Regions from separate parts of the Bradyrhizobium sp. USDA 3262 genome, predicted to be linked through region 4. Evidence: predicted binding sites of a transcription regulator. Region 4 holds the regulator's gene; each other region holds the start of a gene.

Region 1 (7,942 bases), 2.2 Mb from region 4:
GGCCGAGCGGGTCGCAGCACGCAAATGGGAGACCTGCGTCGCGCGTTCTGATCCCCGCGCGTAGCCATGGACGATGATCTCTTCATTGAACTCGCCATGCGCCTCGAGCGCGAGCGTCAGCCCGACGCAGACGAGCAGGATGCCGAAGATGATCAGGCCGAAGAACCCCAGCAGGCCGATCAGCAGCATCGGAAACATGCCGAGCAGGAAAATCGGCAGCAGCGGCACCAGCAGCAAGGTCTCGGATTGTCTTCGCATCGGGCGACCAATCGAAACGGGCAAGTGACGGGGCCGAGTCTAGTCCCGCCGTCGCGGCGCAACAAGGCGGCCCGCATTCAAGACGGCGTCATCTTTCCCGACGTGTCATTTCCCGATGCGCAATTGCGCATCTGAGGGCGCCGCGAGGCGGCGAGCCCGGAATGACGAGGAAGACTAGTCGGCTTGCCTCAGCCCGCCGCCATCTCGGAGCGGATCTCGGCGCGCAGTTCGTCGATCAGCCGCAGGCCGGTCTTGGTCTCGACGTGCCAGAAGGTCCAGCCGTTGCAGGCGCCCGAGCCCTGCGCGACCGCGCCGATGCGGTGGATCGAGCCGACCTTGTCGCCGAGCATGATGGCGCCGTCGGCGCGCACCAGGGCGCCGTGGCGCTTCTTGGCGTCGACCAGCCTTGCGCCCGGCACGATCATGCCGCGCTCGATCAGTTCGGAGAACGCCACCCGCGGCGCCTCGCGCGCGGTCATGAATGGCGCCAGCGTTGCGTCCGGCAGCGGCTCGATCGCGGCGATGCGCGCCTCGGCGGCAGCCGCATAGGTCCTGTCGCGCTCGAAGCCGATATAGCTGCGGCCGAGGCGCTTGGCGACGGCGCCGGTGGTACCGGTGCCGTTGAACGGATCGATCACGAGATCGCCGGGCTTCGAGGACGACAGCAGCACGCGGGCGAGCAGCTGCTCGGGCTTCTGCGTCGGATGCACCTTCTTGCCGTCGCCGTCCTTGAGGCGCTCCTCGCCGGTGCACAGCGGGATCAGCCAGTCGGAGCGAGCCTGCACGTCCTCATTGGACGCCTTCAGCGCTTCATAGTTGAAGGTGTAGCCCTTGGCCTTCTCGTCGCGCGCGGCCCAGATCATGGTCTCGTGCGCGTTGGTGAAGCGGCGGCCGCGGAAGTTCGGCATCGGATTGGACTTGCGCCACACGATGTCGTTCAGGAGCCAGAAGCCGAGGTCCTGCATGATCGCGCCGACGCGGAAGATATTGTGATAGGAGCCGATCACCCACAGCGTTGCCGACGGCTTCATCACGCGGCGGCAGGCCAGCAGCCAGGCGCGGGTGAAATCGTCATAGGCAGCGAACGACGAGAACTTGTCCCAGTCGTCGTTGACGGCATCGACATGCGACTCATCGGGGCGCTTGAGGTCGCCCTTGAGCTGCAGATTGTAGGGAGGATCCGCGAAGACCAGGTCGACCGAGCCGGCCTGAAGCTTCGACAATTCGGCCACGCAATCGCCAATGACGATGTGGCTCGATGGGGCACTCTCAAATTTAGTGCGGGGCGCCCTTGCAGACGCCCCGCGACGCGACACTACCATGACTCAAGAACTCTGACTCAGGCGACGCTGTCGGCGACGCGGGACTAAACAACCGACTGGCGCCACATTGACCCGGCAAAGTAAAAATCGACTTAATTGGAAATCTTCATGCTAAAGATTGCAGCATCTTTTGCGCGGCATGGCGCGGTGCTGTCGGCGTTGTGCTGCAACATCCGCGCGTTCGGCGAAAAAATTTGCGGATCATCAAACCGGCACGATTCGCGCGGTAGATTCGCCCTCATTCGCAGCCGTTTGCACCGCAAGGATGCGCGCCTTCCGGACTAGGCAATTATTGCCGGGCAGGATATTGATTAACAGAATGGAAATTTTAAGTTGGAGTGTCCCGCGTTGGGGCGCCGACTGGAATGAAGGGAAACCGCCATGCGCTATGATGATTTCCGCCGCAGCGACGACATCGAAGACCGTCGCGATGAAGGCGGGATGGGCGGAGGTGGCGGTGGCGGCTTCGGCATTCCGATGGGTGGTGGCGGGCTCGGCATCGGCACCATCATCGTGCTCGGCCTGCTCGGCTATGCCTTCGGCATCGACCCGCGCATCCTGATCGGCGGCGCCGAGATTCTCACCGGCGGCGGCCAGGCGCCGACCTACCAGACCGATCGGCAGTCGTCGGGCGGGCAGGCCAAGCGCGGCGCGCCGACCGACGAGATGGGCAGCATGATCGCCGGCATCCTGGGCGAGATCGACGATCGCTGGAGCGAGATCTTCAAGGCCGGCGGCCAGACCTACACCGGTCCGAAGATCGTGCTGTTCCGCAATGCCACCAATGGCGGCCGCTGCGGCATGGCGCAGTCGGCGATGGGACCGTTCTACTGCCCGCCGGACAAGACCATCTTCCTCGACACCGGCTTCTTCCGCGAGGTCGAGACGCGCTTCCGCGGCTGCTCGGGCAACGCCTGCAAGTTCACCGCGGCCTATATCATCGCACATGAAGCCGGCCATCACATCCAGAACCTGCTCGGCATCATTCCGCGCGTGAACCGGCTGCAGCAGCAGGCCGGCAGCAAGGCCGAGGCCAACGCGCTGCAGGTCAAGGTCGAGCTGCAGGCCGATTGCCTCTCCGGCGTCTGGGTCAATCGCGAGGAGAAGAAGCGGCCGGGCTTCCTCGAGGCTGGCGATATCGACGCCGCGCTGACCACCGCGAACGCGATCGGCGACGACACGCTGCAGCGGCAGGCGACGGGCAGGGTGGTGCCTGATTCCTTCACCCACGGCTCCGCCGCGCAGCGCAAGGAGTGGTTCATGAGGGGCTACCAGCAGGGCACAGTGCAGGCCTGCAACACGTTCGGCGGTAGCTTGTAGCTCTAGACCGCGTCATCCCCGGATGAGCGCATTCGCGCTCACTCGGGAGGTGCTCGCCTCTTCGGCGAGCCTCGAAGGATGAAGCGCCCGTGGCCCATCCTTCGAGGCTCGCCCAGCGGTGCAAGTCCACCGCAAGGCGGGCACCTCAGGATGACGTCAGCGGGATGGGAAAGAGGTGTAGATGTCCTCACTCGACGAATCCAAATCATTCATCCCGCTCAACATCGCGGTGCTGACGATTTCCGACACCCGCTCGCTGGCGGATGACAAGTCGGGCACCACGCTGGCCGAGCGTCTCACCGCGGCCGGCCACAAGCTCGCGGCGCGCGAGATCGTCACCGACGATGTCGAGGCGATCAGGGCCGTGATCCGGCGCTGGATCGCCGATCCCGCCGTCGATGCCGTCATCACCACCGGCGGCACCGGCTTCACCGGCCGCGACGTGACGCCGGAGGCGGTCGAGCCGTTGTTCGAGAAGCGGATGGACGGCTTTTCGATCGCCTTCCACATGCTGAGCCACGCCAAGATCGGCGCGTCGACGATCCAGAGCCGCGCCACCGCCGGCGTTGCGGGCGCGACCTTCATCTTCTGCCTGCCCGGCTCGCCCGGCGCCTGCCGCGACGGCTGGGACGGCATTTTGGCCGCGCAGCTCGACTACCGCACGCGCCCCTGCAATTTCGTCGAGATCATGCCGCGGCTGGATGAACATCTGCGCCGCCCGAAGGCGAAGGGCGCGAGCGCGTAGCAGCCGTCATTCCCCGATGCGCAATTGCGCATCTGAGGGCATCGCGCAGTGATGAGCTCGGAATCTCAAGGGTGAGCTGCCGTAGCCCGGATGGAGCGGAGCGAAATCCGGGGCAGTCTCTTCCGCGGCCGCATCGTTCCCGGATTGCGCTGCGCTCCATCCGGGCTACGCAGTCCAGACTTCTCGGCGCTGCGGCTTTACAACTCCAGCTCCCAGGTCTCGCCGACCAGGTCGACCCCAAAGCTGTGATGCTTCTCTTCTTTCACCCGCTGAAAACCGGCGCGGGCGTAGATGCCGCGCGCGGCGACCAGGATGCTCTGGGTCCACAGCGTCATCTTTTTGTAGCCCTTCTCGCGCGCGGCGCGGATGCATTGCTCGACCAGGGCGCGGCCGACGCCGAGCCCGCGCGCCTTCTCCTCCACCAGCAGCAGGCGCAGCTTGGCGACCCCGTCGCCGCCGTCGACCAGGAAGATCGAGCCGACCGGCTCGCCGTCGACCTCCGCGATCCAGCAATGCTCGCGGGCGGGATCGAACGATCGCAGAAACTGCGCGCAGATCTCGGCCACCAACGCCTCGTAGCTGATGTCCCAGCCATATTCCTCCGCGTAGGCTTGTCCCTGCCGCGAGACGACCCAGCCCATGTCGCCGACGCGATGGCTGCGCAGCAGGAAGCCGACCGGTTTCCCGGCGGGCGGCTCCAGCGATAGCTCGATCGTGCTCATGGCGCGCACCACCGCGGCGCGACGGTCGCTGTCCATCTGCTTCAATAGCGCCCCGACCTCGCTGCGCGAGCGGCGGTCGAGATCGGCGGCAGCAGTGCGGCCCTTGGCGGTGAGGGCCACCTCGTTGACGCGCTTGTCGGCCTTCGAGGGCTTGCGTGTCACGATCTGGCGCTTTTGCAGCGCCGCCAGCGTGCGGCTGACGAAGCCGGCATCTAGGTCGAGATCGCGCACCAGATCGGTCGCGGTGCAATTTTCGCGTTGCGCGAGCTCGTAGATGATCCGCGCTTCCTGCAACGTGAATGGCGAGTGCAGCAGCTTCGGCTCGATGATGCCGAGCTTGCGGGTATAGAACCGGCTGAAGCCGCGGATCGCGGCGACTTGGCTCTCGAGGGCGGTGTCATGGGAATTTGATTTCATCAAGTATATTATTTGACGGAATCAAATAATTCGCAAGCGCTTTATTCAAGCTTCGGTTCTGAAGACAGAACCTAAGCTTCAGGCTTGTTTTGACGCGTTTTCTTTACGCGAACCGGTGCCCACTTCGCTTGAAAACGCTTCAAGCCACCATGATCCGGCTGCGCAGCATGGTGCGGGAGGAGCGGCCAAGCCGGCGCAGCAGGCGCGCCTCGGAGCGGCGGGCATCGGGCCGGTAGCCGCCGATCCGCTCGTAATGTTCGCGCGCGATCAAGAGGCCCTGTTCGGCCGAAGGCCCGGTGATCATCCGGGCGACGAATTTGAGGCCGTCGCGCAGGCCGGGGTCGGTGTAGGGCGCGCGGGCGTAGCGGAAGATGCCGGCGCGGTCCTTGCCGCTGGCCGCCACCATCTGGATGAACTGGGTGGATTCCTCGATCCAGCCGGCATCGAGCACCGCGCCCGGATGCAGGAACATCAGCCAGGGCGACCGCGCCTGCCGCGCGCCTGCCGCAAGCGCCGCAGCGCGCGTGCCCTCGAAGCGCAGGAAGCGGCAGCCGGCGACGTCGGCGACGCGCTCCATCACATCGCTGTTGCTGCGGTCGACCAGTAGCACTTCGCGGATGACGCCCGCGGCCGCGCCCGGCACCAGCGCCGCCAGGGTAGCGACCGCGGTGCGCTCGACGCCGTCGGTTGGAATGATCACGCTCAGCATGATTTTGAGGCTTCGATGGCTCAAACGATGGAGAAACTCCGGCCGTGTTATCACCTTGTCATATTCAAAGCAGCCTGTTCGCCTGCAGAATTTTGTAGCAAGGTTCTGTGGAATTTCTCCGTTCATGTTCTTGATTTGTTCTCGCGCTGTGTTAGCTTCAGAACATGAGCCGAGCATCCTCTCATGCCCTCAAGCACCCGCCGGTAACGGCGCCCTCCGATAACCCGGCGGGTGCACCCACCCCTTTTCCCGAGCTTGCGGTCGCGATCGAGCGCGAGCGGCGGCGCGGCCGCGGCGCGCAGTCCAACGCCAGCGGCCGCTACGAGGCCGAGGCTCGCGTCGCCTTCGACGATGGCTGGCAGAGCCTCGAAGATTTGCCGCCGTTTACGACCAGCGTGGCGCTCGACACCTCACGCAAGGTGATCACCCGCAACGACTCGCCCGACATCGGCTTCGACCGTTCGATCAATCCCTATCGTGGCTGCGAGCATGGCTGCGTCTATTGCTTCGCGCGGCCGACCCACGCCTATCTCGGCCTGTCGCCGGGGCTGGACTTCGAATCGAAGCTGTTCGCCAAGCCGGATGCACCCGCGCTGCTCGAGAAGGAACTGGCGGCGCCGGACTACGAGGCGCGGATGATCGCGATCGGCACCAACACCGATCCCTATCAGCCGATCGAACGCGACCGGAAGATCATGCGCAGCATCCTCGAGGTGCTCGAGCGCGCCGGCCATCCCGTCGGCATCGTCACCAAGTCGGCGCTGGTGACCCGCGACATCGACATCCTGGCGCGGATGGCCAAGCGCAATCTCGCCAAGGTCGCGCTCTCGGTGACGACGCTCGACCCGAAGCTCGCCCGCACCATGGAGCCGCGGGCGTCGACCCCGCCGAAGCGGCTCGAGGCGATCAAGCGGCTCGCCGACGCCGGCATCCCGACCACGGTGATGGTCGCCCCCGTGATCCCGGCGCTGAACGACTCCGAGATCGAGCGCATCCTCGATGCCGCCGCGCATGCCGGCGCCAGGGAGGCGAGCTACGTGCTGCTGCGCCTGCCGCTCGAGGTGCGCGATCTGTTCCGCGAATGGCTGATGGCGAATTATCCCGACCGCTACCGTCACGTCTTCACGCTGATCCGCGACATGCGCGGCGGCCGCGACTACGACTCGCAATGGGGCACCAGGATGAAGGGCACCGGCCCGATGGCCTGGATGATCGGCCGCCGCTTCGAGATCGCCTGCGAAAAGCTCGGCCTCAACAAGCGGCGGACCAAGCTGACCACCGATCACTTCGCCAAGCCGAAGCGCAGCGGACAGCAACTCAGTCTATTCTAGGTGAGGGTGTAGCCCGGATGGAGGGCAGCGAAATCCGGGGCTCGTCGACCCCTGGCCAAAGATTTCCCGGATTTCGCTTCGCTCCATCCGAGCTACGAACATAACAATGAGTGAGTGCAAGAATGAGTAACACCCCGACCGCACGCTTAACCGTCCTCACGCTCGGCGTCAGCGACATGCGCGCCAGCATCGCCTTTTATGAATCGCTCGGCTTCACCAGGAAGATGCGCGTGACCGGCGAGGAGGTCGCCTTCTTCGAGACCGGCGGCACCGTGCTCGGCCTGTTCCCGTGGCATTTGCTCGCCGCCGATGCCGGGCTGCCGGATCAGCCGCGGCCGTCAGCGTTCCGCGGCGTCGCGATCGCCTGGAACTGCAACGACGACGCCGAGGTCGATCGCGTGATGGCGTTCGCGCTGTCGAAAGGCGCCAGGCTGCTGAAGCCCGCGCAGCCCACCAGCTATGGCGGCTATTGCGGCTATTTCGGCGATCCCGACGGCCACGCCTGGGAAGTGGTGCGCGCGCCGGGCTTTGAGGTTCGCGACGACCGCCGGGTGTCAATTCCCGATTAAAGCGGCGAATTGAATAGCGGGGAAGGGCGCCAGGTTCCCGGTTGCGCCGCGGGCCGGGCTTGATCACGATCCCCCGCATGATTCGGGACAAGTCCAACAGCACGGTTAAGATCGCGTCGAAGAAGAAACCGGCCGAGCCGGCCAGGCCGGACAAGCGCGTCATCGTGGTGACGCGGCCGAGCTTTCGGCGCGAGCGCGCGCTGATCAAGCGCGGCGTCTGGCCGGTCGCCGGCTGCGACGAGGCCGGGCGCGGGCCGCTGGCGGGTCCGGTGGTCGCCGCCGCCGTGGTGCTGGACCCAAATCGGATTCCCAAGGGCCTCGATGATTCGAAGCGGCTGACCGTCGAGCGCCGCGAGGAACTGTTCGAGGAGATCTGCGCCACATCGGCGTTCTCGGTCGCGGTGGCGTCGCGGGCGCGGATCGACCGCGACAACATCCTGCGCGCCTCGCTGTGGGCGCTCGCGCGCGCCGTGCATGCGCTGCCGGAAATGCCGAAGCACGTCTTCGTCGACGGCCGCGACAAGCTCGCCACGCCCTGCGACTGCGACG
Region 2 (7,942 bases), 310 kb from region 4:
GCGTCACGATCGATGCCGATGGCAAGCGCGCCTACACCGCCAATGTCGGTACCAACGACGTCTCGGTGATCGACATCGCGACCGCCCGCGAGATCGGCCGCGTCCATGTCGGCCTGCGTCCCTACGCGGTGGCGCTGGCGCAGGGCCGCGGTTTCGTCACCGACCAGTATGACGGCAAGGTCAGCGTGTTCGACCTCGCGACCTTGCAGCCCGTGAAGCGCATCACGGTCGGCGATTACCCCGAAGGCATCGAGGCGACCGCCGACGGCAAGCAGGTGTTGGTCGCGAACTGGGAGAGCAACACGCTGAGCGTGATCGACGCCGCCGAGATGAAGGTGATTGGCGAGGTCAAGGTCGGCGACGGCCCGCGCGCGTTCGGGGCATTCTTGAGAAGGACGGAGTAGGGGGGCCGGTAGCCCGCATGAGCGAAGCGATATGCGGGGCACGAGAAAGTCCCGGATATCGCTTCGCTCATCCGGGCTACTTGCGGACCATCGCAGGATGGATGGAGCGAAGCGATACCCATCATTCGGGCCGTGGGCTAATGGGTTTCGCTTCGCTCTACCCATCCTCTACGCCCCACGGCTCGGCGCCCTGTTGGCTCCTCGGGACGACAGGCCTATATTATCAGGCAAACACCAGGAAACAGGGAGGATGCAATGCATCATACCTTGGTGCCCAGTGACCGGGTCGAGCACGTCTGCGTCTACGGGCGCGACGGCGCAAAACTTGGGTCGATCGAGCGGCTGATGCTCGACAAGGTGAGCGGAACGGTGGCCTACGCCATCATCAAGACCGGCGGCGTGCTGAGCACCCACCACCACTATCCCGTCAGATGGGCCGCACTGCGCTTTGACCCTGTGCGCCAGGCCTTCGAGGCCGAGGTGACGCTGGACGACCTGCGGTCCGGCCCGTCCGAGTTCGACGGCGACGAGTTCGACTGGGGCGACCGCTCGCACGCCTACACGCACCCGAATTATTGGGCGGTGTAGCGCGGAGGTGAGAGTTGTTGTAGCCCGCATGAGCGAAGCGACATGCGGGGCAGACGTCGATGACTCCGAGAGTCCCGGATGTCGCTTCGCTTATCCGGGCTACTAGTCTACGACGCGTCGTCGTGACCTAAGCAAACGCAGACCCATGCCCCAGTTCAAGCCCGTCGGCTGGCCTTCCGTCATAACCCGAATTGTCACACGCGACGTCGCCGGCTTGGCCGGATTCCTGAGAGACGTTTTCGGCGCGGAAGGCGAAGTCCGGCCCGGCGCGCCAACGGAAATGCGGATCGGAGACTCGATCATCCTGATCAGCGACGGCGGAGGCGTCCGCGAGGCGATGCCGGCCTTTCTCTATGTCTATGTCGAGAACGCGGACGAGACCTATCGGCGGGCGATAGTGGCCGGCGCTGAATCGATCGAGGCGCCTGCGGACACGCCCTATGGCGACACGCGAGCGACGGCCCGGGATTCCTGGGCAAACGTCTGGCAGATAGCCACTTACCGAGGAAATCCGTAGGATGGGTGGAGCGAAGCGATACCCATCGTTCGGGCCGCGAGATGAGTCGATGGGTTTCGCTTCGCTCCACCCATCCTGCGCGCTACGTGCGACGGGCGTGGTCCGCTCGAAGCAACCACATGACCTGGTCGCGATACTGGGGTGGAAATGCGACAGAAAGCGGATGGTCCGCCGATCGCGACATCTTGCAAACAGCGTCATTCAGAATTGCCACATAGGTCATGGCGTTCGACACGTCGCTAATCAGGGGCACGTCCGCATGCGCTACGAATACGGGACCGTGGGGCAACTATGAGAGATCGCGAATACATTCCTCGAACGCATCCCAAGTGTTGCCAAAGTAATCGGGGAGTCGGAGCTGCGCTGCGAGCGTTGCCAAGAGCGCTGCTTTGCTTGTCACGTTTTCGGGAATGTCTGCGCGCGCCGCAGCGGTGTGCGGAGCGCTGTCATCTCCGAACGCGAAGCTTGTTTGCAGCCCGCTCACCCTGCCAATGTCACTCCGCCGCCTCGCTCGCTGAGCTCTTCCTCGGCTTGCTGTTCGCCTTCTTCAGCACCGGCGCCAAAAATTTGCCGGTGTAGCTGCGCGGCGCCTTGACGATGTCCTCCGGCGGGCCCCAGGCGACGATCTCGCCGCCGCCGTCGCCGCCTTCGGGGCCGAGGTCGATCACCCAGTCGGCGGTCTTGATGACCTCGAGATTGTGCTCGATCACGACGACCGTGTTGCCCTGGGCGACGAGCTCGTGCAGCACCTCGAGCAGTTTTGCGACGTCGTGGAAGTGCAGGCCGGTGGTCGGCTCGTCCAGGATGTAGAGCGTGCGGCCGGTGGCGCGCTTTGACAGCTCCTTCGCCAGCTTGACGCGCTGGGCTTCGCCGCCCGACAGCGTCGTCGCCTGCTGGCCGACATGGATATAGTCGAGGCCGACGCGGTGCAGGGTCTGGAAGGTTTCGCGCACGCGCGGCACCGCCTTGAAGAACTCGGCGGCTTCCTCGACGGTCATGTCGAGCACGTCGGCGATGCTCTTACCCTTGAACAGCACCTCCAGCGTCTCGCGGTTGTAGCGCTTGCCCTTGCAGGTGTCGCAGGTGACGTAGACGTCGGGCAGGAAGTGCATCTCGATCTTGATGACGCCGTCGCCCTGGCAGGCTTCGCAGCGGCCGCCCTTGACGTTGAAGGAGAAGCGCCCGGGCTCGTAGCCGCGCGCTTTCGCTTCGGGCAGACCGGCGAACCATTCGCGGATCGGCGTGAAGGCGCCGGTATAGGTCGCGGGGTTGGAGCGCGGCGTGCGGCCGATCGGCGACTGGTCGATGTCGATGATCTTGTCGATGTGCTCAAGGCCCTCGATGCGGTCGTGCGGCGCCGCGCCCTCGCTGGCATTGTTCAGTTTGCGGGCGATGGCGCGGTACAGCGTGTCGATCAGCAGCGTCGACTTGCCGCCGCCGGACACGCCGGTGACGCAGGTGAACAGGCCGAGCGGAATCTCGGCGGAGACGTTCTTGAGGTTATTGCCGCGGGCGTTGACGACCTTGATGGTGCGCCGGTGGTTCGGTGGCCGCCGGTCGGGCACGGGAACCGAAAGCTCGCCGGTGAGATACTTGCCGGTCAGCGATTTCGGGTTGCGCATGATCTGGTCGGGCGTGCCCTCGGCGACGATGTGGCCGCCATGCATGCCGGCGCCGGGCCCGATATCGAGCACGTAATCGGCGAGGCGGATGGCGTCCTCGTCATGCTCGACCACGACCACGGTGTTGCCGAGGTCGCGCAGCCGCTTCAGGGTGTCGAGCAGGCGGGCGTTGTCGCGCTGGTGCAGGCCGATCGACGGCTCGTCCAGCACGTAGAGCACGCCGGTGAGGCCCGAGCCGATCTGCGAGGCGAGGCGGATGCGCTGGCTCTCGCCGCCCGACAGCGTGCCGGACGAGCGCGACAGCGTCAGGTAGTTCAGGCCGACGTCGAGCAGGAAGGTCAGGCGCTCGCGGATCTCTTTCAGGATGCGTGTCGCGATCTCGTTCTGCTGCGCGTTCAGCGCCTCCGGCACCGTCTCGAACCATTCGCCGGCGCGCTTCACCGAGAGCTCCGAGATCTCGCCGATGTGCTTGCCGCCGATCTTGACGCACAGCGCCTCCGGCTTCAGCCGGTGGCCGTTGCAGCCGGCGCAGGGCACGTCGGAGAAATACTTGCCGAGCTCCTCGCGCGCCCACTCGCTCTCGGTCTCGCGGTAGCGGCGGTTGATGTTGGTGATGACGCCCTCGAACGGCTTCTTGGTGTCGTAGGAGCGGACGCCGTCCTCATAGGAGAACTTGATCTCGTCGTCGCCGGAGCCGTGCAGCAGCGCGTTCTGGACCTTCTTGGTGAGGTCCTTCCACTTGGTGTCGAGCGTGAACTTGTAGTGCTTGCCGAGCGCGGTCAGGGTCTGGATGTAATAGGGCGAGGACGATTTCGCCCAGGGCGCGATCGCGCCCTTGCGCAAGGTCAGCTCCTTGTCGGGGATGACCAGATCCTCGTCGATATGCTGCTCGACGCCGAGGCCGCCGCAGGCCGGGCAGGCGCCATAGGGGTTGTTGAACGAGAACAGGCGCGGCTCGATCTCGGGGATCGTGAAGCCGGAGACCGGACAGGCGAATTTTTCCGAGAACAGGATGCGCTCGGGCCCGCTCTTGTCGTGGATCTTCGCGGTCTTCTTCTTGTCCTCTTTCTTGTCGTCCTGGGCGGCCGCCGCCGGCGCATCGGCGTATTCGATCACGGCGAGGCCCTCGGCGAGCTTCAGCGCGGTCTCAAAGCTTTCCGCGAGGCGCTGGGCGAGGTCGGGACGCACCACGATGCGGTCGACCACGACGTCGATGTCGTGCGGGAATTTCTTGTCGAGCGCGGGCGCCTCGGACAGTTCGTAGAAGGTGCCGTCGATCTTGACGCGCTGAAAGCCCTTCTTGAGGTACTCGGCGAGCTCCTTCTTGTACTCGCCCTTGCGGCCGCGCACGACCGGCGCCAGCAGGTAGAGGCGGGTGCCTTCCGGCAGCGCGAGCACGCGGTCGACCATCTGCGAGACGATCTGGCTCTCGATCGGCAGGCCGGTGGCCGGCGAATAGGGCACGCCGACGCGCGCCCAGAGCAGGCGCATGTAGTCGTAGATCTCGGTGACGGTGCCGACGGTGGAGCGCGGGTTCTTCGACGTGGTCTTCTGCTCGATCGAGATCGCCGGCGACAGGCCGTCGATCTGGTCGACATCCGGCTTCTGCATCATCTCGAGGAACTGGCGCGCATAGGCCGACAGCGATTCGACGTAGCGGCGCTGGCCCTCGGCATAGATGGTGTCGAACGCGAGCGACGACTTGCCGGAGCCGGACAGGCCGGTGAACACCACGAGCTTGTCGCGGGGAATCTCGACGTCGATGTTCTTCAGATTGTGTTCGCGCGCGCCACGGATCGTGATGGCACGCGATGAGGAGCCGGCGTTCTGTTGGCGCTTCGCCTTGAGCACTTCATCCATAGCGACAGTTCCGGGCGCATGCTTGGGCGCCTTTTGGGCGCGCATCGCCGGTGATGCCGGGACCTTGCGCCGATGGGGTGTGAAGACTGGAACGTAGGAAGAACGGCCGACAATTTCCAGTGCTGAGTCGCGTCCATCAACGGATAGTTTGCCTGATGGCAGCAGCCGTCAGCAGCGCCGGTTCCGCGAGAGCCTTTCCCGTTCCGACGGAATCGGAACGGGGGACTCCAGATTCCTGCTTTGACGCGTTTTCTTTGCGCGAGCCGGAATCCGCTTCGCTTAAAAACGCTCCTACGCAAAAAGGCCGGCGCGAGGCCGGCCTTTCCGTGCGATCTGATCGCAGATCGATCTTAGTACTTGGCGACGATCGGGCCGCCGAAGTGATAGTTCACGCCGAACTGGGCGCTGTGCAGCTCGAGCGTACCGGACGGCACGCCGAAATAGTTCTCGCTGTCGAGGCTGCGATACAGGTATTCGCCCTTGATCGACCACTGCGGGGCGATGAACGCCTCGACGCCGGCGCCGACGGTCCAGCCGGAGTGGAAGTTGCTCTGCGAGGCGGTCACGCCGAGCGCGGTGACGCTGACCTCGTTGTTGGCCCAGGCGTAGCCGCCGGTGCCATAGAACAGCACCTTGTCGACGGCGAAGCCGAGGCGGCCGCGCACGGTGCCGAGCGAGTCGATCTTGCTCCGGGCGGTGACGCCGAGGGCGGAGACCGAAGCGTCGATGTCAGCGCCTGCAGCGTCGACCTCGAGGCCGTACACGATGTTGCCGGCCTGCCAGTTGTAGCCGATGGTACCGCCGCCGAAGCCGCCTTCCATGCTCGGGGTGCCGGAGTTCTCGCTGGCGTAGCCGCCGAAGCCGCCGACGTAGAAGCCGGTCCAGTTGTAGATCGCGGCCGGCGGCGGAGCCTTCACGTAGGGGGCGCGAGCCGCCATGTCGGCGGCCATCGCAGGTGCAAAAGCGCTCAGTGCAAACAAGCCGGCCGATGCCAGCAAAACATTCCTGATTTTCAAAGTCCGAGTCCCGTTTTTCTTGCCCATTTTCTTGTTGTCCCTTCAAAGATTTTGAAGAGAGCGTCACAGCAGTGTCGCGTGACGTGCCGGTGCTTCTACAGAGAAATGCCGGAACGTGTGTATCCGCGAAACCACAACGCACCGAAAACGGCCGCGGTGAGGCGCACGCGCACACGCAACGAAAAGCCGGCGCACAAACAAAAAGGCCGGCACGAGGCCGGCCTTTTGTCTGGATCAATCTGCTTCGCGCGTTCAGTAGCGCGCGACGACCGGGCCACCCCACTTGTAGTTCACGCGGACGGTGACGAGGTCGACGTCCTGACGATCACGGATGGTGCTGTTCAGCGTGCCGTTGGGGGCGATCAGGTTGTAGGTCTTGTCCTGCATGAACAGGTGGTCGTATTCGATGCCTGCGGTCCAGTTCGGCGCGAAGCCGACTTCGATGCCGGCGCCGACGGTGCCGCCCCAGCGGGTGTCGCTTGCGCTGCCGACCAGCACGCCGGTCGGGGTGAAGTAGGTGTTGAAGCGGTTGTCGGTCAGCGCCGCACCGCCCTTGGCGTAGAGCAGCACGTTGTTGACGGCATAACCGATCTGGCCGGTGAACAGGCCGAACGCGTCGATCTTGGACTGGTTGGTGAACAGGCCCGGGAAGATCGCGCTGCCGTTGCTGCCCTTCAGGTCAGCCCAGTCGCCCTGCGCTTCAAGGCCGAACACCCAGGCGCCGGCCTGCCAGCGATAGCCGATCTGGCCACCAGCGACGCCGCCGGTTGCGTCATGGCAACCGTCCGAGGCGAGGAAGATGCCGGCCGGGAGCTGGTCCCAGCAATTGTGGCTCGAGCCCCAGCCGCCGTTGGCGCCGATGTAGAAACCGGTCCAGTCATAGATCGGGGCAATCACGGGCGGCGGCGCCTTGGTGTAGGGGCGCGCAGCGAGGTCGGCGGCCGCGGCAGGCGCAGCAAACGCAATCAGAGCAACCGTACCGAGCAAAAACTTCTTCATTATCAATCCCCCAGCTCCCCGATCGGCTTCCAAACGGTCCCGAAGCACGATCCCAGACGCGAGCGCCCGCGCCATGATTGGTAGCTATACGCTGATTCAACCGCAAACGCCGTCTCCCAAATGCAACACTCGCGGAAGAAGTAACGATGAGGCAAGGCACTGATTTGCTTGCTATTTTTATAGATCTCGCTGCCAGGCGTCGGCCGGTGCCGATGTCGATTGCCGCTCCGTCAGCACTGGCCGCTTCTACGGCTGGTTGTGGCGAACAAAACTGGAACAATTCCGGATGCGATGCTATATCTCGAATATCGTGGATAACCGGCGCGACGGCAAAGGCGGCGAGCCGGCACCGGCGTATAGGGTCATCCACGACGCCTGCGACGTAAGTGGCGAAGGTTGAGAGTGGCGGCCGATGTCCGGACGCCCGGTTTTGAGTGGAGATGATGCGATGGCAGGAAGCGTGAACAAGGTGATCCTGGTGGGCAACCTCGGCAAGGATCCGGAAATCCGGCGGACGCAGGACGGCCGTCCGATCGCAAACCTTTCCATCGCCACCTCGGAAACCTGGCGCGACAAGGGCACCGGCGAGCGCAAGGAAAAGACCGAGTGGCACCGCGTCGTGATCTTCAACGAGGGCCTCTGCAAGGTCGCCGAGCAGTATCTGAAGAAGGGCGCCAAGGTGTACATCGAGGGTCAGCTGCAGACCCGCAAATGGACCGACCAGAGCGGCGTCGAGAAGTACTCGACCGAGGTCGTGCTGCAGGGCTTCAACTCCAACCTCACCATGCTCGACGGGCGCGGCGGTGGAGGCGGCAGCTTCTCCGATGATAGCGGCAGCGATTTCGGCTCGTCCGGACCGGTCAGCTCGGCGCCGCGCCGCGCCGTCGCCGCGGGCGGCGGCAGCCGCAACAGCGACATGGACGACGACATCCCGTT
Region 3 (7,942 bases), 3.2 Mb from region 4:
TTCGTGGCGGTGTGCTCGTGGCCATCCTTCGAGACGCCCGCCTTCGGCGGGTTCCTCAGGATGAGGTCTTGTTCTGCGGCACAATAGTAGACCCTCATGGTGAGGAGCGCCGGTTGCGGCGCGTCTCGAACCACGAGGCCAAGCACTTGCGCGGTCGCCAAGGGGCATATGCGATAGCCCTGGGGGTGACCGGGAGGGATCGGATGGATTGCGCATCGCCTCAGCGCAAGATTGCTCCGCAGTTTCGTCGCGAACTGCTCGCAATGACTGTGGTGCAAGGCGACACAGCCTCTCGGCATGCGAGGCGATGCATTCAGGCGCGCGGCAATGGCCGAATGCGCTGCGCGCTACTTCTGCTTGGGCAGCAGGCCCTTCAGCTTTTCCATGTCCTTGACGTTCATCTTCATGCCGCCGGGCATGATGATGTCACCGGCCTTCTGGTCGCTCTTGCAGGCGCCGAGCCACTTCGCCTCGATGGTCATCGTGGTGTCGCGCGAGCCGGCCGCGCCGCCCTCGGCATGCGAGGTGCTCTTCACCGTGTAGGCGGAATTGAAATCGCCGACGATCTCCGCATGGCTCTGCATCGTCATGCCGGCGACGCTGCAGACGCTGTCGCTGACATAGCCGGTCGCGGTCTTCTGGATATCCTGCTTGGAGCAGACTTCCTTGGCCATCGGCGAGGCCGCCGCGCTCATCTCCTTGTCGGTGGTCTCGTCGGTGCAGTGCTGCATGGTGATTTCCGGCATCGGCCCGCCGGTGCGCACCATTTTCATCTCCCACAGACCGGCCTTGCGGATCGGCAGGTCGACGGCACTTGCGGCGCCAGCGGACAGGACAAGGCACACAGCCGAACCAAGCAAGGCAAGCTGTCGGGTCATGCGGTCGGCTCCCGGCTGAACGATCGAAAGATTTGAAGCGCGCTCAGTAGAGCGTGCGCAACGGCCTCTGGGCTGCGCCATAGGGCACCCAGCGACAGGCGAACGAGATGTAGCCGCCCGGATAGTTCTGCATCGCAAGGAACTTGACCACCTTGCCGTAGGAGGCGCAGTGATCGACGGCGAGTTGCCGGGCGTCGCTCTGGGTCGCCAGCGTATAGGCGATGATACCGCCGGTATCATTGCCCTTGAACGGCGGCACCGGCTGCATCCAATCCGCCCGCGCCGGCACAACGGCCAGCATCCCGCAAACGGCAACCAGGCAAGCGGCCAATTTCCTTCGCATCGCAGACTCCATTTCGCTGAGACCAACATAGAGTGCGCCGGCGACCGTGAAAAGAACGAGCCGGCTCCCCAAGGTGGACTTCTCCGCAGGTGTTGCCGCGCTGCACTTGACCTTGCCGAGGCTTCGCGGCACCGTCCGCGGCATCGGATAATCGGGTGGATTCCCATGCGCAACCTGTTCAGCTCCCGCAATAAACTCGGCCGCAAGCTCGGCCTCGGCGCCGCACTCGTGGTCGGCACGCTGGCGTTCGGGGGCACGGCCCAGGCCGCCAATCCGTTCGAAATGAACTTTTGGCTGTCCGGCCCGCGCTATGACGGCAATGTGGCCCCATGCGAGAAGGCCCTGACGGTCATCAGCACGCAATTCCAGGAAAAGGAAGCGACCTTCTGGAATTCGCCGCTCGTGATCACCGGCTTCAACGGGATTCACGAAACCGCCTTCCGTCCCTGGCAGTCCGACAATATTCCGCGCCGCTATTGCAGCGGCGAGGCGATGCTGAGCGACGGCAAGGTGCGCAAGGTGCACTATTCGATCATCGAGGACGGCGGCTTTGCCAGCATCAATCAGGGCGTCGAATGGTGCGTCGCAGGACTCGACCGCAACTGGGCCTATAACCCGTCCTGCAAGGCCGCCCGGCCCTGATCTCCGACCAGACTGCTAAAGCAGGAGCCGCCGCCATTTGGACGGCGGCTTTTTGTTCTTGAAATGTTCTCGCGGCCTGCTAGGTTCTGGGCGGTCGAGTGAGGGGAGCGTTTGATGCCTCGGTTGGACACAATTTCCCGATTTTTGATTTCGGTTGCCATTATTCTGTGCGGTGCGGTTGGGGCCTCGGCCCAGGATCGCCGCCAGAATGCGCCCGGTGAGTTCGATTTCTATGTGCTGTCGCTGTCGTGGTCGCCCTCGTTCTGCGAGGCGGCGAGCGAGCGCGGCAACAACGGCCGCGGCACGCAGGCGCAGTGCGGCGGACGGCCCTATTCCTTCGTGGTGCACGGCCTGTGGCCGCAATATGAGCGGGGCTTTCCGGAATACTGCCAGCGGCCTTCGCCGCGACTCGCCCGCAGCATCATGAGCTCGATGCTCGACCTGATGCCGGCGCCCGGGCTGATCTACAACGAGTGGGACAAGCACGGCACCTGCTCGGGTCTCGGCGAACGCGCCTATTTCGAAGCCATCCGCAAAGCCCGCGCCACGGTGAAGATCCCCGAGGAATTCCTGCAATTGTCGGAGCCGAAGACGGTCGCGCCCGACGAGCTGGAGGCGGCGTTCATCAAGGTCAATCCGGGCCTCAGCAACTCCGCGATCTCGGTGACCTGCGACAGCAAGCGGCTCAGCGAGGTGCGGATCTGCCTCAGCAAGGATCTGCAATTCCGCTCCTGCGAGGAAATCGATCGCCGGGCCTGCCGCCGCGATCAGGTGCTGATGCCGCCGGTTCGCGGCGGCTGAAACTCTCTGCGTCATGGCCGGCGGACCCGCGCCGTGCGTCGTCGCGCAAAACGTCCCGACCACCTGCGCCATCGCGAAACAAGCAAGATAAGGCGCAGATGCCCGGGAGCCGGCTACGCCAAGCCTTCGCCGAGCTCGGATGTTAACCCCGCCGAAGCTTTAGCGAAGGCCGGGACAAGCCCGGGCATGACGAGTACAACATGCGCGACCCTTTGAGAGCGCAGCACGATCATCACATGAACTACCGTCACGCCTTTCATGCCGGCAGCTTTGCCGACGTCATCAAGCACATCGTGCTGGTGCGCATGCTCACCTATCTGCAGGACAAGCAGGCGCCGTTCCGCGTCATCGACACCCATGCCGGCGCCGGCCTCTATGATTTGACGTCGAACGAAGCGCAGCGCGGCGGCGAATGGCTCACCGGCATCGCGCGACTGATGCAGGCGCGGCTTTCCGACAAGGCGTTGCCGCTGATCGCGCCCTATCTCGACATCGTCAGGGCATTCAATCCGAGAGGCGAGCTGAAAGCCTATCCGGGTTCGCCGTTGATCGCGCGGGCGCTGATGCGTCCGCAAGATCGCCTCACCGCCTGCGAGATCGAACCGACGGCGCGCAAACAACTGATCGACGCCTTGCGCCGTGACGCGCAAGCGCGCGTCGTCGATCTCGATGGCTGGATGGCGCTGCCCGCATTCGTGCCGCCGAACGAGCGGCGCGGCCTGGTGCTGATCGATCCGCCGTTCGAAGCGAAGGACGAGTTCGAGCGGCTGGCCAGTGCTTTCACGGAAGCATTCGCGAAGTGGCCGACCGGCACGTATCTTTTGTGGTACCCCGTAAAAACCCGGAGAGCCACCGATGAGCTAGCGCGCAGCGTGGCCGCTGCAGCAGCAGCGAGTCGGCCCGCCGGCAAATGCCTGCGCTTGGAATTCAGTGTGGCACCGCAAGAAGCAGGCGCAGGCCTCGTTTCCACAGGGCTTTTGCTGGTGAATCCGCCGTGGACGCTGGCGAATGAGTTGAAGATCATCCTGCCCGAACTCGAGAGGCCGCTCGGTCAAGGCGGTGCGGGACGCTTCAGACTCGAGACGCCTAAACCTTGATCGACAGCTCCTACTGAAAAGTTCAATTTTGAGCATAGGCAATTTGCGCGGAACCGTATTATGCTCATCCTGTTACGACTGGCTTTACGTTCCGCTTCCGCGAATGGTTGCGGCGGAGTGACAAGGCCGAAATAAATCCAGGCAGACCGGCGGCGTGACGCTGGCCTGTTCAGGTGGCCAAGCTTCCGACAAGCGAATGTCGGTCAACCGCTACGCGGCGTGCGCGTAGCGGTGGAGCAATACGGGGGAGGAGTTTCCCGATGGCCATGACTGGGACAGTCAAGTTCTTCAACGGAGAGCGTGGCTACGGCTTCATCAAGCCTGATGATGGCGGCCGCGATGTGTTCGTTCACATCACAGCTGTCGAGCGTGCAGGATTGAAGGACCTGACTGAAGGACAACGCATTACGTTCGAGGTTGAGCCCGACAAGAAGGGCAAGGGCCCGAAGGCCGTCAACCTGGTGGTCTCATGACGAGCGCTCGCGATTCGCGGCTCGTGGTGAACGCCGAATGAGGCGTTGCGTGTGAGTTGACCGCCGAGCGCGCGGCTGGCGTGCTCTGGATGACCACCTGCATGATGCGGACGCGACTGGCGGTGCCGCATATCCCACACGTGCGGCCCACCGATTGGATTCGCGGACGCCGCGGCGTGTACGCCGCCATGCGCGACGTTGAGATCATCAACACAAAGAAAAACCCGGCCGCGCAAGGCGCGGCCGGGAGTTGATGGTCGACGTCTTCTTGTTCTCAAAAGTGATAGTTGATGCCGGCGCGAACCAGGCTGAAGCTGTAGCCGTTCGACACGCCACCGGTGATCGTGAAATTGCTGTTGGCAAGGTCGACGTAGAGATATTCGATCTTGGCGCTCCAGTGCGGGGCAAAGCCCATTTCGGCGCCGGCACCGACGGTGAAGCCTGCGTTGGTGTGGCTCTCCGTGATGCCGAACGTCTCGCCGCGCAGTTCGCCGAAGGCGAGACCGCCGGTCGCGTAGAACAGCACGTTGTTGACCGCATAGCCGGCGCGGCCGCGCACCGTGCCGAACCACGGGTTGGAGAATTTCCACGGCGCGAACCGGTCGTCGGCCGTGGTGCCTTGGATATCGGCCTCGATACCGAACACCCAGGGGGAGCCGTTCTGGAAGTTGTAGCCGGCCTGCACACCGCCGACGAACCCGGACGGCTTGGTCGGGTTGTTCTCGACCGAGCCCCAGCCATAGCCGACATTGCCGCCAAGATAGGGGCCGGCCCAGCTATAGGCATTGAGCGGCTGATAGACCGTATAGGGCGATCCGTAGTTGAGGTCGGCCGACGCCGCCGAGGTCGTCCAGCCTGCAACGATCAGTGCCAGCGCACGCGCGACAAACCGGGTCATTGGTACTCTCCACCACGCAACAGCCGCAGCCCGCCGGCCAGGGCCGGCGTGGTTACGGAATTCCACTTTTTTCGCTAAGGTTTATCGAGAGTTTTAAGTTAAAGGGCTGTTAAGCCCGGTTACCGGCCCGCTCATCAGTCTTAACAAGGTGTTACGCACCCCGTCCCGGCGTCCGCGCGGGGCCGGTAACCTCCTGCAATCGAGGTGGTTTTCTTGGTGCCGCCAACGCTGGCGACCGGTCGCCCAAGCACTTAGTTTACGGCCCATGGTTCACGATTCTCCCGAGCGTCCGACGCCGGCACCCAAAGCTGATCCCAAGGCTGCCCCCAAGCCACGGCGCGGTTCAAAGTCCGACCTGCCGCAGGACGATCTGGCGCTCGATACAAGCGACGTCGATCCCGAAACCTCCGCCGCCGAGGAGGAGGACGAGGCACGCCTGCCCGAGGCTTCGGAGGACGCCGCCGAGGCGGTCGCCGAGGGCACGCTCTCGGTCGGGCATGCCGCGATCGAGAACGCGGTCCGCCTCGCCCCGACCTCGCCCGGCGTCTACCGCATGCTCAACGCCGCCAACGACGTGCTCTATGTAGGCAAGGCGAAGAACGTCAAAAAGCGGCTGTCATCCTATGCGCGTGCCAACGCGCCGCTGCCGGCGCGCATCCTGCGCATGATCGCGGCGACCACGCAGGTCGAGATCGTCTCGACCATGACCGAGACCGAGGCGCTGCTGCTCGAAGCCAATCTGATCAAGCAGCTCCGTCCGCGCTTCAATGTGCAGCTGCGCGACGACAAGTCGTTTCCCTATATTCTGATCACCGGCGACCATTGGGCGCCGCAGATCCTCAAGCATCGCGGCGCGCAGTCGCGGCCGGGGCGCTATTTCGGCCCGTTCGCCAACGCAGGCGCGGTCAACCGCACCATCACGGCGCTACAGCGCGCGTTCCTGATCCGCTCCTGCACCGACGGCTTCTTCGAAAGCCGCAGCCGCCCCTGCCTGCTCTATCAGATCAAGCGCTGCGCCGGCCCCTGCACGCGCGAGATCGACTTCCCCGGCTATAGCGAACTGGTGCGCGAGGCGACCGAATTCCTGTCCGGCCGCAGCCACGCCGTCAAGGAGCTGCTCGCGGCCGAGATGGAGAAGGCCTCCGGCGAGCTCGAATTCGAGACCGCGGCGCTGTACCGCGACCGTCTCGCGGCGCTGTCGGCGATCCAGTCGCAGCAGGGCATCAATCCGCGCACGGTCGAAGAGGCCGACGTGTTCGCGATCCACCAGGAGGGCGGCTATTCCTGCGTCGAGGTGTTCTTCTTCCGCACCGGCCAGAACTGGGGCAACCGCGCCTATTTCCCCAAGGCCGAGAAGAGCTTCACGCCCGAGGAGGTGCTGTCCTCGTTCCTCGCGCAGTTCTACGACGACAAGCCGCCGCCGAAGCTGATCCTGCTGTCGCACGAGATCGAGGAAAGCGCGTTGCTCGCCGACGCGCTGTCGGTCAAGGCCGGATCCAAGGTCGAGGTCTCCATGCCGAAGCGCGGCGAGAAGAAGGAGCTGATCGGCCACGCGCTCACCAACGCGCGCGAGGCGCTTGGCCGCAAGCTGGCCGATACCGCGACGCAAAGCCGGCTGCTGGAGGGCATGGTCTCGACGCTCGGCCTGCCGCACACACCCAAGCGGATCGAGGTCTACGACAACAGCCACATCCAGGGCACCAACGCGGTCGGCGCGATGATCGTGGCGGGACCCGACGGGTTCATGAAGAACCAGTACCGCAAGTTCAACATCAAGTCCGAAGGGCTGACGCCCGGCGACGATTACGGAATGATGCGCGAGGTGCTGGAACGCCGCTTCAAGCGATTGCTGAAGCCGCCGGAGGGCGAGGCCGCTGCCAGGACAAAAGCGGATGACGATTCGTTTCCGCAATGGCCCGACCTCGTCATCATCGACGGCGGCCGCGGCCAGCTCAACGCGGTCCGGGAGATTTTCCAGAATCTCGGGCTGACCCAGGTCTCGCTGATGGCAGTGGCTAAGGGTCCGGAGCGCGACGCCGGGCGCGAAACCCTCTTCATGCCCGACCACGAGGCCATCAAGCTGGAGCCGCGGGACCCGGTGCTCTATTTCATCCAACGGCTGCGCGACGAGGCCCACCGCTTCGTGATCGGCTCGCACCGCAAGCTGCGCAAGAAGGACATCCGCGAGGCCGGCCTGCAGGAGATCCCGGGCATCGGCCCGTCCCGCAAGCGTGCCTTGCTGCACCACTTCGGAACGCTCAAGGAGATCGAGCGGGCCTCGATCGCCGACCTCGGCAAGGTTCCCGGCGTCAGCGCCGAGAGTGCCCGCAAGATTTTCGAGTTTTTCCACGCGCAGCCGGGTTAAACCAAAGGCGAGTCATCAGGGCGTCGCCTGCGACAGGGCATCTAGGGCATGATGCGAAAAAGTGTGAGGCAGTTATCCGAAAAGATCATGCTTAAACAACGAGCTAAGGCGCTATGACGATCCAGCGCAATCTGGTCGCGACTGACGCGTCCGCACGGTTGACCTTCTCGCTTCAGCGGTATTGGTAGAACGGATGAACATCGCCACGACCCGGGGACAGACCAAGACCATGTCCCTCCCGAATATCCTGACCTACGCCCGGATCGCCGCGATCCCGGTGGTGATCGGCTGCGTCTACTGGCAATCGATCCTGGACGGCCCGTTGTGGCTGCGCTGGGTGGCGCTGGCCGTGTTCATTGCGGCGGGAATCACCGACTATCTCGACGGCTATTATGCCCGGATGTGGGACCAGCAGTCCGCCTTCGGCCGGATGCTCGATCCGATC
Region 4 (7,942 bases):
CTCGTCGTCATCATTCTCAGCACCGGTGCGCTGATCGGTTACCTCGGCCTGGCGCTGTCCAGGCTGTGAGAGCCACGTCCGGCGGGCACCAAGCCGCCGGCTGGCATCAAGCCGCCGGCAAGCATCAAGTCGCTTGGTGCGCTGAAAGCTGGCGCGTGCCACTGAGTTGCCCGACCCACAAACGACGACTTATATTGGGTGTCGTCCCTGCCTAGTGCGCAATTGCGCACGGGAGCAGGGACCCATAACCACAAATGCTGATTGTTGAACGATGCTGGGACGACACGCGTCCCGTTCTCAACACCCGCTGCGGCGTATGGGTCCCGGCCTTCGCCGGGACGACGGTGGTGCGCGCGGGCACAGTCTCGCGATGAATGCAACGCCACGTACAATCCACACACCCGTCACTGAAATCGAGGACATTGCCGCCTGTCCGCAATTCTCGTACACGGTTTCATGCAATGACCTCGCAATTCTCTCCCAACTCCGTCGACGTGCTGCTGTTCGATATCGGCCGCGTCGTGCTCGACATCAACTTTGAGAAGGTGATGGCGCACTGGGCGCAGCATGCCGGCTGTGCGCCCGCCGAGCTCGCCACCCGCTTTGTCGTCGACGACAGTTTCAAGCATCACGAGATCGGTCGGATCGACGACGCGGCGTTCTTCGAAAGCCTGCGCCTGACGCTCGGCATCGACATCACGGACGCCCAGTTCCTCGAAGGCTGGAACGCGATCTTCACCGGCGAGATGCCGGGCATCGCCCCGCTGCTCGCGGCGGCCGCCGAGCGGATGCCGCTCTACGCCTTCTCCAACACCAATCCGGCCCATGTCGCGCATTTCTCGGTCACCCATGCCGAGCTGCTCAGCCATTTCCGCAACGTCTTCCTGTCCTCGAGCATCGGCTTCCGCAAACCCGACGCCGAGGCCTACGATCATGTGGTAAAAGCCATCGGCGTGCCGGCGTCGCGGATCCTGTTTTTCGACGACCTGGCCGCCAATATCGAAGGTGCGCGGGCGCGCGGCCTTCATGCTATCCACGTGACGTCGACGGATGACGTGGCAAGGGCTTTGACCGCACTTGGTATTTGAACATGAGGAATTGAGGAGCTCTGAGCGTGGCCCTGATGCCGGTTGCCGATGCCCTGTCCGCCGTCCTCGCCGGCGCCGAACCGCTGCCGGAGGAGATGATCGCGCTCGATGCCGCCTACCACCGCACCCTGGCGCACGACCTCGCCGCGCTGCGCACCCAGCCGCCGCAGCCGATGTCGGCGATGGACGGCTATGCGGTGCGCGCCGCCGATGCGGCTGATCTAAAGGCCCGGCTCAAGGTGATCGGCGAAGTCGCCGCCGGCCGGCCGTTCGAGCGGACGGTCGGCGCCGGCGAGGCGGTGCGGATCTTCACCGGCGGCGTGATCCCCAATGGCGCCGACGCGGTGATCATCCAGGAAGACACCACCGTCGACGGCGACCACATCACGATCACGGAGGCCGCCAGCGTCGGACGGCACATCCGCCCGGCCGGGGTCGACTTCCGCGCGGGCGAGGTGCTGCTCAGCGGCGGCAGCCGCCTGTCCGACCGCGCGCTGTCGCTGGCGGCCGCCATGAACTATCCGGAACTTGCGGTGCGCCGCCGCCCGAAGGTCGCGGTGCTGGCGACCGGCGACGAGCTGGTGATGCCGGGCTCGCGGCCCGGCCCCGGCCAGATCGTCTATTCCAACGGCTACGCGCTGCGGGCGCTGGCGCGCGCCGAGGGCGCCGAGACCGTCGACCTCGGCGTTGCCGCCGACACGGTGGAGGCGACCACGGCCGGCATTCGCCGGGCGCGCGAGGCCGGCGCCGACGTCCTCATCACGACAGGCGGCGCCTCGGTCGGCGACCACGATCTCGTCAAGCGGTCGCTGGAAGCCGAGGGCGTCGACATGACGTTCTGGCGGATTGCGATGCGGCCCGGCAAGCCGATGATGCATGGCTGGCTCGATGCGATGCGGGTGATCGGCCTGCCCGGCAATCCGGTGTCGTCCTATGTCTGCGCCTTCCTGTTCCTGGTGCCGTTGATTCGGGCGCTGAGCGGCCGGGAAGTGATCCATCATCGCCGCACGAGCGCCCTGCTCGGCCGCGACCTCGCCGCCAACGACCAGCGCGAGGACTATCTGCGTGCACGGCTCGAAGCGCGCGAGGACGGCACGCTGATCGCGACGCCGGTGACGCAGCAGGACTCGTCGCTGCTCGGGAATCTCGCTGCGGCACGGGCACTTCTCGTGCGTCCGCCGTTCGCGGCTGCGGCCGTCAAAGGCAGCGAATGCGAGATCCTGACACTGCCCGAATAGGGTTTTTGCGCCCCGCCGCTTGTGCGTTGCCTGATCCGTTCACCGGAAATTAAGTGGTTGCGGAACACATATCGAACATATAGTGTCCGTTCATGATTTGTTTCGAGTACTGGTGTCTACAATCGGGAAGCCGGGTGGAAGCAGGTGCAACGAGCACATGCTCCTGAGGTCAGGCCCCGCCTGCAGGCCCCACCAGAAGAGTCTCGGAATCGAACGACGCTATCAACCGGGGGATACTCGAGATGCTCACGCGCAAACAGTACGAACTTCTGCGTTTCATCAATGAACGTCTGAAAGAGGCCGGCGTACCGCCCTCCTTCGACGAGATGAAGGATGCGCTCGACCTGCGCTCGAAGTCCGGTATCCACCGCCTGATCACTGCGCTGGAGGAGCGCGGCTTCATCCGCCGCCTGCCGAACCGCGCCCGCGCCATCGAGGTCATCAAGCTGCCCGAACTCTCGGCCGGCGGGGGCAACGGCCGCCGCGGCTTCACGCCCAGCGTCATCGAAGGCACCCTCGGCCGGCGCGCCAGCACGCCGCCGATCGCCGAGGACGACGGCAACCGTCCGGTCGCGGTCCCCGTGATGGGCCGGATCGCCGCCGGTACGCCGATCGAGGCGCTGCAGACCCGCAGCCACACCATCAGCGTGCCGCCCGACATGCTCGGCGCCGGCGAGCACTATGCGCTCGAAGTGCGCGGCGACTCGATGGTCGATGCCGGCATCCTCGACGGCGACATGGCGCTGATCCAGCGCAACGACGTCGCCAATACCGGCGACATCGTGGTGGCGCTGATCGACGAGGAGGAAGCCACCCTGAAGCGCTTCCGCCGCCGCGGCGCATCGATCGCACTCGAGCCGGCCAACACCGCCTATGAAGTGCGCATCCTGCCGCCGAACCGGGTCCGCATCCAGGGCAAGCTGATCGGCCTTTATCGCAAATACTGAATTGCAAATACTTGCGGCGGCCGGGAACGAGCAACACGTCGGATCGTTCCTTGCATGATAGTGTAGCGTACGGCCTGCCCGATGCGCTCCGATACCTCTCGCGCAGCGTCGCGTGTTTGTGATCGGAGGCGGTCTCGGACCAGTCGTACAATCGCCCAGAAACGAGCAGAAGCTCGTTCGCTATCGTCCACTCTGGTAGAGGCCCTAATGCCTCAAGGAGAGGCACGGGTCGCTACCTCGAAATGAGGAGCCATCCGATGTGTGACTATAGTCTGCACGCCGTGGCATCGCGCCCCGCCATTGTCGGAGAGACGCTGATCACGACGACGTTCCGCGGCACGTCGACCCGCGGCTTTGCTTCGGAGAACGATCCCACTGTCGCGGTCTGCATGCTGCCGGGCACCGAGCTCGCTTTCGCCGAGAACGTTCGCTACGACAGCCGCTGGATCTGGACCAAGACGCTGAACTATCGCGTCGGCGTGTTCAACGAAGTCGAGCCCGACGTGCCCGATCGGCATCATGACGCGGTCGAATTCCCCGACGGCAGCCATGTCCTGGTGACCCAGCTGGTCGAGGGACAGCGCGTCAGCGTGCTGCAATTGCCGGCGCTGCATCCGCCGGTCGAGCAGAAGCCGAAGGTTGTGGAGCGGCGGCCCTCCGCATTCGCAACGCTGTTTTTGGGTTGAGCGCATCGTCGCCGCGGAATGAGCTGTTCGGCGGCGAATGACCTAAGCAATTTCGGGCGACCCCGGACTTCCGCTTCCGGGGCGCATGGGGAGATTTGCGTCGGCCGGCGCCTTGGCGCATCATCGGGCACGGAGGACGTGCGCGGTGGTCGATAAGGTCACATGGCAAAAGGCTGGACGCGTCACGGAACCGGGCCGCTACATGTTCCGGTTCGGTTGGCTGACGGTGACGGCCGACGACCTGAAAGTCTGGGAGCAATTTCCCGAGGCTTCCTTCACCCTCGTCAAGAAGCCCGACGCCGGCCCCGATTCCGACGAATACCATCTCGGCCTGTTCGAGCTGCCGAGCGGCCCCTCACCGGACCACCGCTAATCATCGCCCTGCAGATCGGTCTCGGCCGGCGTCGCGTCCACGGCAGGCCGCGGCGCGGCGCCGGGCGCGCGCAGCGTGGTCTCGCTCTCGCCGTCGCCCGGAACCGCCGGCGACCATGGCCGGTCGATCCCGCCGGGCTTCACCGCATCGACGGCATAGCCGTCCCTGATCCGTCGCAGCACCAGCGCGCCGTGGCGGCGCAGCCGCTCGGCATCGATCACCGATGCCGCGCAGCCCTGCGGCGCCGGCCGCGCCGTCACGATCAGGCCTGCGCGCTCGCAGTCGTCCGCCAGCGCCTCCGGCCGGATCGCGAGCGCGACGAAGGCGCCGCCAGGTCCCTGGGCCACGCAGCCGCCGGCATCGCAGGAGACGCCCTCGCCGAGCGACGCATCGGTGGCGGTCCGCGCGTCGGCGTCCGCCGCCAGCCACTCCTTGACCAGGAACGCATCCTTGGCGCTGTGCATCAAATGCAGCCGCCCGTCACCGCCGCGCACCGCGACGTTGCGGCCGTCGCCGGAGACCAGCACGTCCGGCTGCGGCACTCTGAGCGCCCAAACCGACGCCATCACGAGCAGCACGGCGCCAGACCAGCGCAGCGGCGTGCGCAGCAGCCCGAGCAGGATGATGCCGGCGCTCGCTGCGATCAGCGGCCCGATCCCGAACGCCGCCATGCGGCCGACCGCGCCCGGGAGTGCGGCGACCCATTGCGTCACCAGGATCATCCAGTCGATGCCAAGGCCCATGATCGCCCAGAACACGCCGTCGAAGCCGAACGGCATGGCGAGGAGCCCCAGCAGGCCGGCCGGCATCACGACCGCTGACACGACAGGCATCGCCGCGAGGTTCGCGAGCAGCCCGTAGGGCGTCACGCGGTGGAAATGGAAGGCGGCGTAGGGCGTCGTCGCAAGCCCTGCGACCAGCGAGGCCAGCATCAGCATCGTGAGCTCGCGGCCGCCCCACAGCGCAACCCGTGCGGTCGCCGAATGGTCGGGCGACGCGAATAGGTTCGGCAGCCCGATCTGCACCAGCGCCACCAGCCCGAGCGTCGCCGCGAACGACATCTGGAAACTGGGATGCACCAGCGCCTCCGGCGCGATCGCGAGCACGATCAGCGCCGCCACCGCCAGCGTCCGGAAGGTGATCGCGCGGCGGTCGACGATCACGGCGAGCAACACCACGGCGGTCATGAAGAACGACCGTTGCGTCGCGACCTCCGCGCCCGACAGCAACAGATAGAACGCCGCGGCGACCAGCGCCGCCGCCGCGGCCCATTTCTTGATCGGATGCCCCGCCGTCAGCGCCGGAAACAGCGCGAGCAGCGCGCGCACCGCGAAGAACACGACGCCGGCGACCACGGCCATATGGTAGCCGGAGATCGACAGCACATGGCCGAGCCCCGAGATGAACATCGCATCGTTGACCGGCGTCGAGATCGCGTCGCGCCGGCCGGTGAGCAGCGCGGTTGCGATCGCGCGCTGGTCGCCGTCGAGCGTGGTGCGAATACGCGCGTCGATGGCGTCGCGCAGGCCTTGCATGAAGGCGGCGTAGCGCAGCGCAAAGCCGCCGGTCGCAGCCGGCTCCCTGGTCTTGACCGCGCCCATCACGAAGCCGGAGGCGCCGATGCCCTGGAAATACAGGTCTCGTCCGAAATCATAGGAGCCCGGGCGCTGCGGCCCGAGCGGCGGCAACAGTCGCGCCTTCAACTCAACGAAGCTGCCGACATCGGGCGCGGTGCCCTTCTTCACCGAGAGCCGGACACGATCGAGCTTCGTCATGTCGCGTGGGCTCTCCATCGAAACCACGCGCAGCACGAAACGATCGGTCTTCTCGCGGATGTCGCGCGTCTCGACGAAGCCGGTCAACGCCACCGAAAACATCGGCCGCGCCAGCACCGTGTGGGCAACGCGCGCCGTCTTCCAGGTCGCCGTCGCAAAGCCCGCGGCCACCGCGGCCAGCATCGCGATGACGGGAAACACGCTGCGCCGCCGCAGCAGCAGCGCCAGCAGGCAGAGCAGGATTGCGACGGTGGCCCAACCGACAGCACCGGCTCGTGCTCGGCCGCGAAATAGAAGGCGATGCCGGTGCCGAACGCCACCGGCATCCAGGGCAACAACCGGCCCGCCCCCGCTTCAGCGCGCGCCCATTGCCGCAATGTCTCGACGAAAGGCTTCCAGATGCCGACGCGCGCCGGGAGATAGCCGCCGACCGGCGCGGCCGCGCGCGGCGGCCACGTCCCCGCGTAGCCGCGTTTGCCGCCCGGCGTCGTGCCCTGCTCCGCCATTCCGCTTGCGATCCCTGCCGGGCGGCAGGCTAGCGGATGGCCCCGTCACCCGACTAGCGGAACGGATGCAGAATACGGACCGGCAACGCCCGGGTACCTGGATCGTCCTGCGCCTTGCCGACCTGGCGCCGGGCCACAGCTGCCGCCTGCGTCAAATCGATCGAGCCGAAAGTCTCATAAGATACCGATCCCGTTGGGATTAGACTGTCCTGATGCCTCCACTCCCAAAGAGACAGGGATGAGGCAGTGACGGCTCGCGGCACTTGAAGGCCGCTGGAGCTCCTCTCAGGTGGCCACAACTCCCCTGAGATCAGGCGTTGCGGACGAACTCGCAAAATCTCGCCTGTAACGCCGTGCACCATGCGCACTCCGCGAGCGGACAGATCGCTGAAAAACGCGAGGCGTAGCGTTTGCATTTGAGAGGAGCAGCACATGGCAATTCAAGTACCGAGTGATTTTCGTCGCGTGATTGTTGCTGCATCAGTGGGAAACATCATTGAATGGTACGACTTTTATATTTTTGGCAGTCTGGCCGCGGTTCTGTCGGTCAAGTTCTTTGAGCAATCCCACCCCGTCGCAGCCCTGCTGAGCACGATCGCGCTGTTCACTGCGGGATTCCTGATCCGCCCGCTGGGGGCCTTCCTGTTCGGATGGATGGGCGATCGGGTCGGCCGCAAATATACATTCCTTGTTACCTTGAGCGGAATGGGCCTGGGAACGGGCGCGATCGGACTCATCCCAACCTATGAATCGATCGGCCTGACGGCCGCATTCGTTCTGTTCGGCTTGCGGATGATCCAGGGTCTCTGCCTGGGCGGCGAATATGGCGGCGCCATCACCTACGTCGCCGAGCATGTTCCGGATGACCACCGCGGCTACTACACGGGCTGGCTACAAACCTCGCCAACGCTCGGAATCGTGGTGTCGCTGGCCGTGATCGTTCTGACCCGAACCTGGGCCGGCAATCAGGCCTTTGACGAATGGGCGTGGCGCGTACCGTTCCTGGTTTCGTTCCTGCTGGTGGCCATCGCCATCTACATCCGCCTCCAGCTCCAGGAGACGCCGATTTTCCAGGAGATCAAGGCACGCGGACAGATGACCAGGAATCCCTGGCGGGAAGCTTTCCTCAGCTCCAACATCAAGTACATCTTGATCGCGATCGTCGTCCTGATTGGACAGGGCGTGGTCTGGTACAGTGGTCAATTCTGGGCACTGTACTTCCTGCAGCAGGTCTCCAAGGTCGATGCGGTTACCTCGGCCTACATCGTGGGAACCGCACTGTTGATCGCAACGCCGAGCCTGATCTTCTTCGGTTGGCTGTCGGATCAG

What was found. Region 4 encodes LexA, which represses DNA repair genes until DNA is damaged. Its sites were predicted from a motif close to TGTTCNNNNTGTGTTCNG; they were not measured.
Region 1: the regulator LexA is predicted to act here: its motif matches at 5,619-5,636, upstream of ACVWYP_RS37825 (PA0069 family radical SAM protein).
Region 2: the regulator LexA is predicted to act here: its motif matches at 5,079-5,096, upstream of uvrA (excinuclease ABC subunit UvrA).
Region 3: the regulator LexA is predicted to act here: its motif matches at 1,917-1,934, upstream of ACVWYP_RS12050 (ribonuclease T2).

The regions. Positions count from the first base shown of each region.
Region 1 covers NZ_JBSSCT010000001.1:8,005,475-8,013,416, reverse strand. The annotation lists gene ACVWYP_RS37860 (hypothetical protein) at 1-228, opposite strand, end outside; gene ACVWYP_RS37855 (site-specific DNA-methyltransferase) at 447-1,580, opposite strand; gene ACVWYP_RS37850 (hypothetical protein) at 1,689-1,865, shown strand; gene ypfJ (KPN_02809 family neutral zinc metallopeptidase) at 1,962-2,900, shown strand; gene moaB (molybdenum cofactor biosynthesis protein B) at 3,082-3,645, shown strand; gene ACVWYP_RS37835 (bifunctional helix-turn-helix transcriptional regulator/GNAT family N-acetyltransferase) at 3,843-4,784, opposite strand; gene ACVWYP_RS37830 (glycosyltransferase family protein) at 4,924-5,493, opposite strand; gene ACVWYP_RS37825 (PA0069 family radical SAM protein) at 5,658-6,824, shown strand; gene ACVWYP_RS37820 (VOC family protein) at 6,947-7,393, shown strand; gene ACVWYP_RS37815 (ribonuclease HII) at 7,471-7,942, shown strand, end outside.
Region 2 covers NZ_JBSSCT010000001.1:5,479,944-5,487,885, forward strand. The annotation lists gene ACVWYP_RS25620 (YVTN family beta-propeller repeat protein) at 1-404, shown strand, start outside; gene ACVWYP_RS25625 (PRC-barrel domain-containing protein) at 660-992, shown strand; gene ACVWYP_RS25630 (VOC family protein) at 1,138-1,509, shown strand; gene ACVWYP_RS25635 (barstar family protein) at 1,799-1,993, opposite strand; gene uvrA (excinuclease ABC subunit UvrA) at 2,004-4,991, opposite strand; gene ACVWYP_RS25645 (outer membrane protein) at 5,342-6,001, opposite strand; gene ACVWYP_RS25650 (outer membrane protein) at 6,260-7,006, opposite strand; gene ACVWYP_RS25655 (single-stranded DNA-binding protein) at 7,455-7,942, shown strand, end outside.
Region 3 covers NZ_JBSSCT010000001.1:2,577,566-2,585,507, reverse strand. The annotation lists gene ACVWYP_RS12065 (DUF3617 domain-containing protein) at 348-878, opposite strand; gene ACVWYP_RS12060 (hypothetical protein) at 922-1,221, opposite strand; gene ACVWYP_RS12055 (hypothetical protein) at 1,387-1,863, shown strand; gene ACVWYP_RS12050 (ribonuclease T2) at 1,978-2,664, shown strand; gene ACVWYP_RS12045 (23S rRNA (adenine(2030)-N(6))-methyltransferase RlmJ) at 2,901-3,761, shown strand; gene ACVWYP_RS12040 (cold-shock protein) at 4,022-4,234, shown strand; gene ACVWYP_RS12035 (hypothetical protein) at 4,291-4,488, shown strand; gene ACVWYP_RS12030 (outer membrane protein) at 4,509-5,132, opposite strand; gene uvrC (excinuclease ABC subunit UvrC) at 5,398-7,497, shown strand; gene pgsA (CDP-diacylglycerol--glycerol-3-phosphate 3-phosphatidyltransferase) at 7,691-7,942, shown strand, end outside.
Region 4 covers NZ_JBSSCT010000001.1:5,788,087-5,796,028, forward strand. The annotation lists gene ACVWYP_RS27105 (hypothetical protein) at 1-69, shown strand, start outside; gene ACVWYP_RS27110 (HAD family hydrolase) at 462-1,088, shown strand; gene ACVWYP_RS27115 (molybdopterin molybdotransferase MoeA) at 1,115-2,326, shown strand; gene lexA (transcriptional repressor LexA) at 2,569-3,273, shown strand; gene ACVWYP_RS27125 (hypothetical protein) at 3,531-3,959, shown strand; gene ACVWYP_RS27130 (hypothetical protein) at 4,105-4,332, shown strand; partial or broken gene ACVWYP_RS27135 (ComEC/Rec2 family competence protein) at 4,329-6,613, opposite strand; gene ACVWYP_RS27140 (MFS transporter) at 7,046-7,942, shown strand, end outside.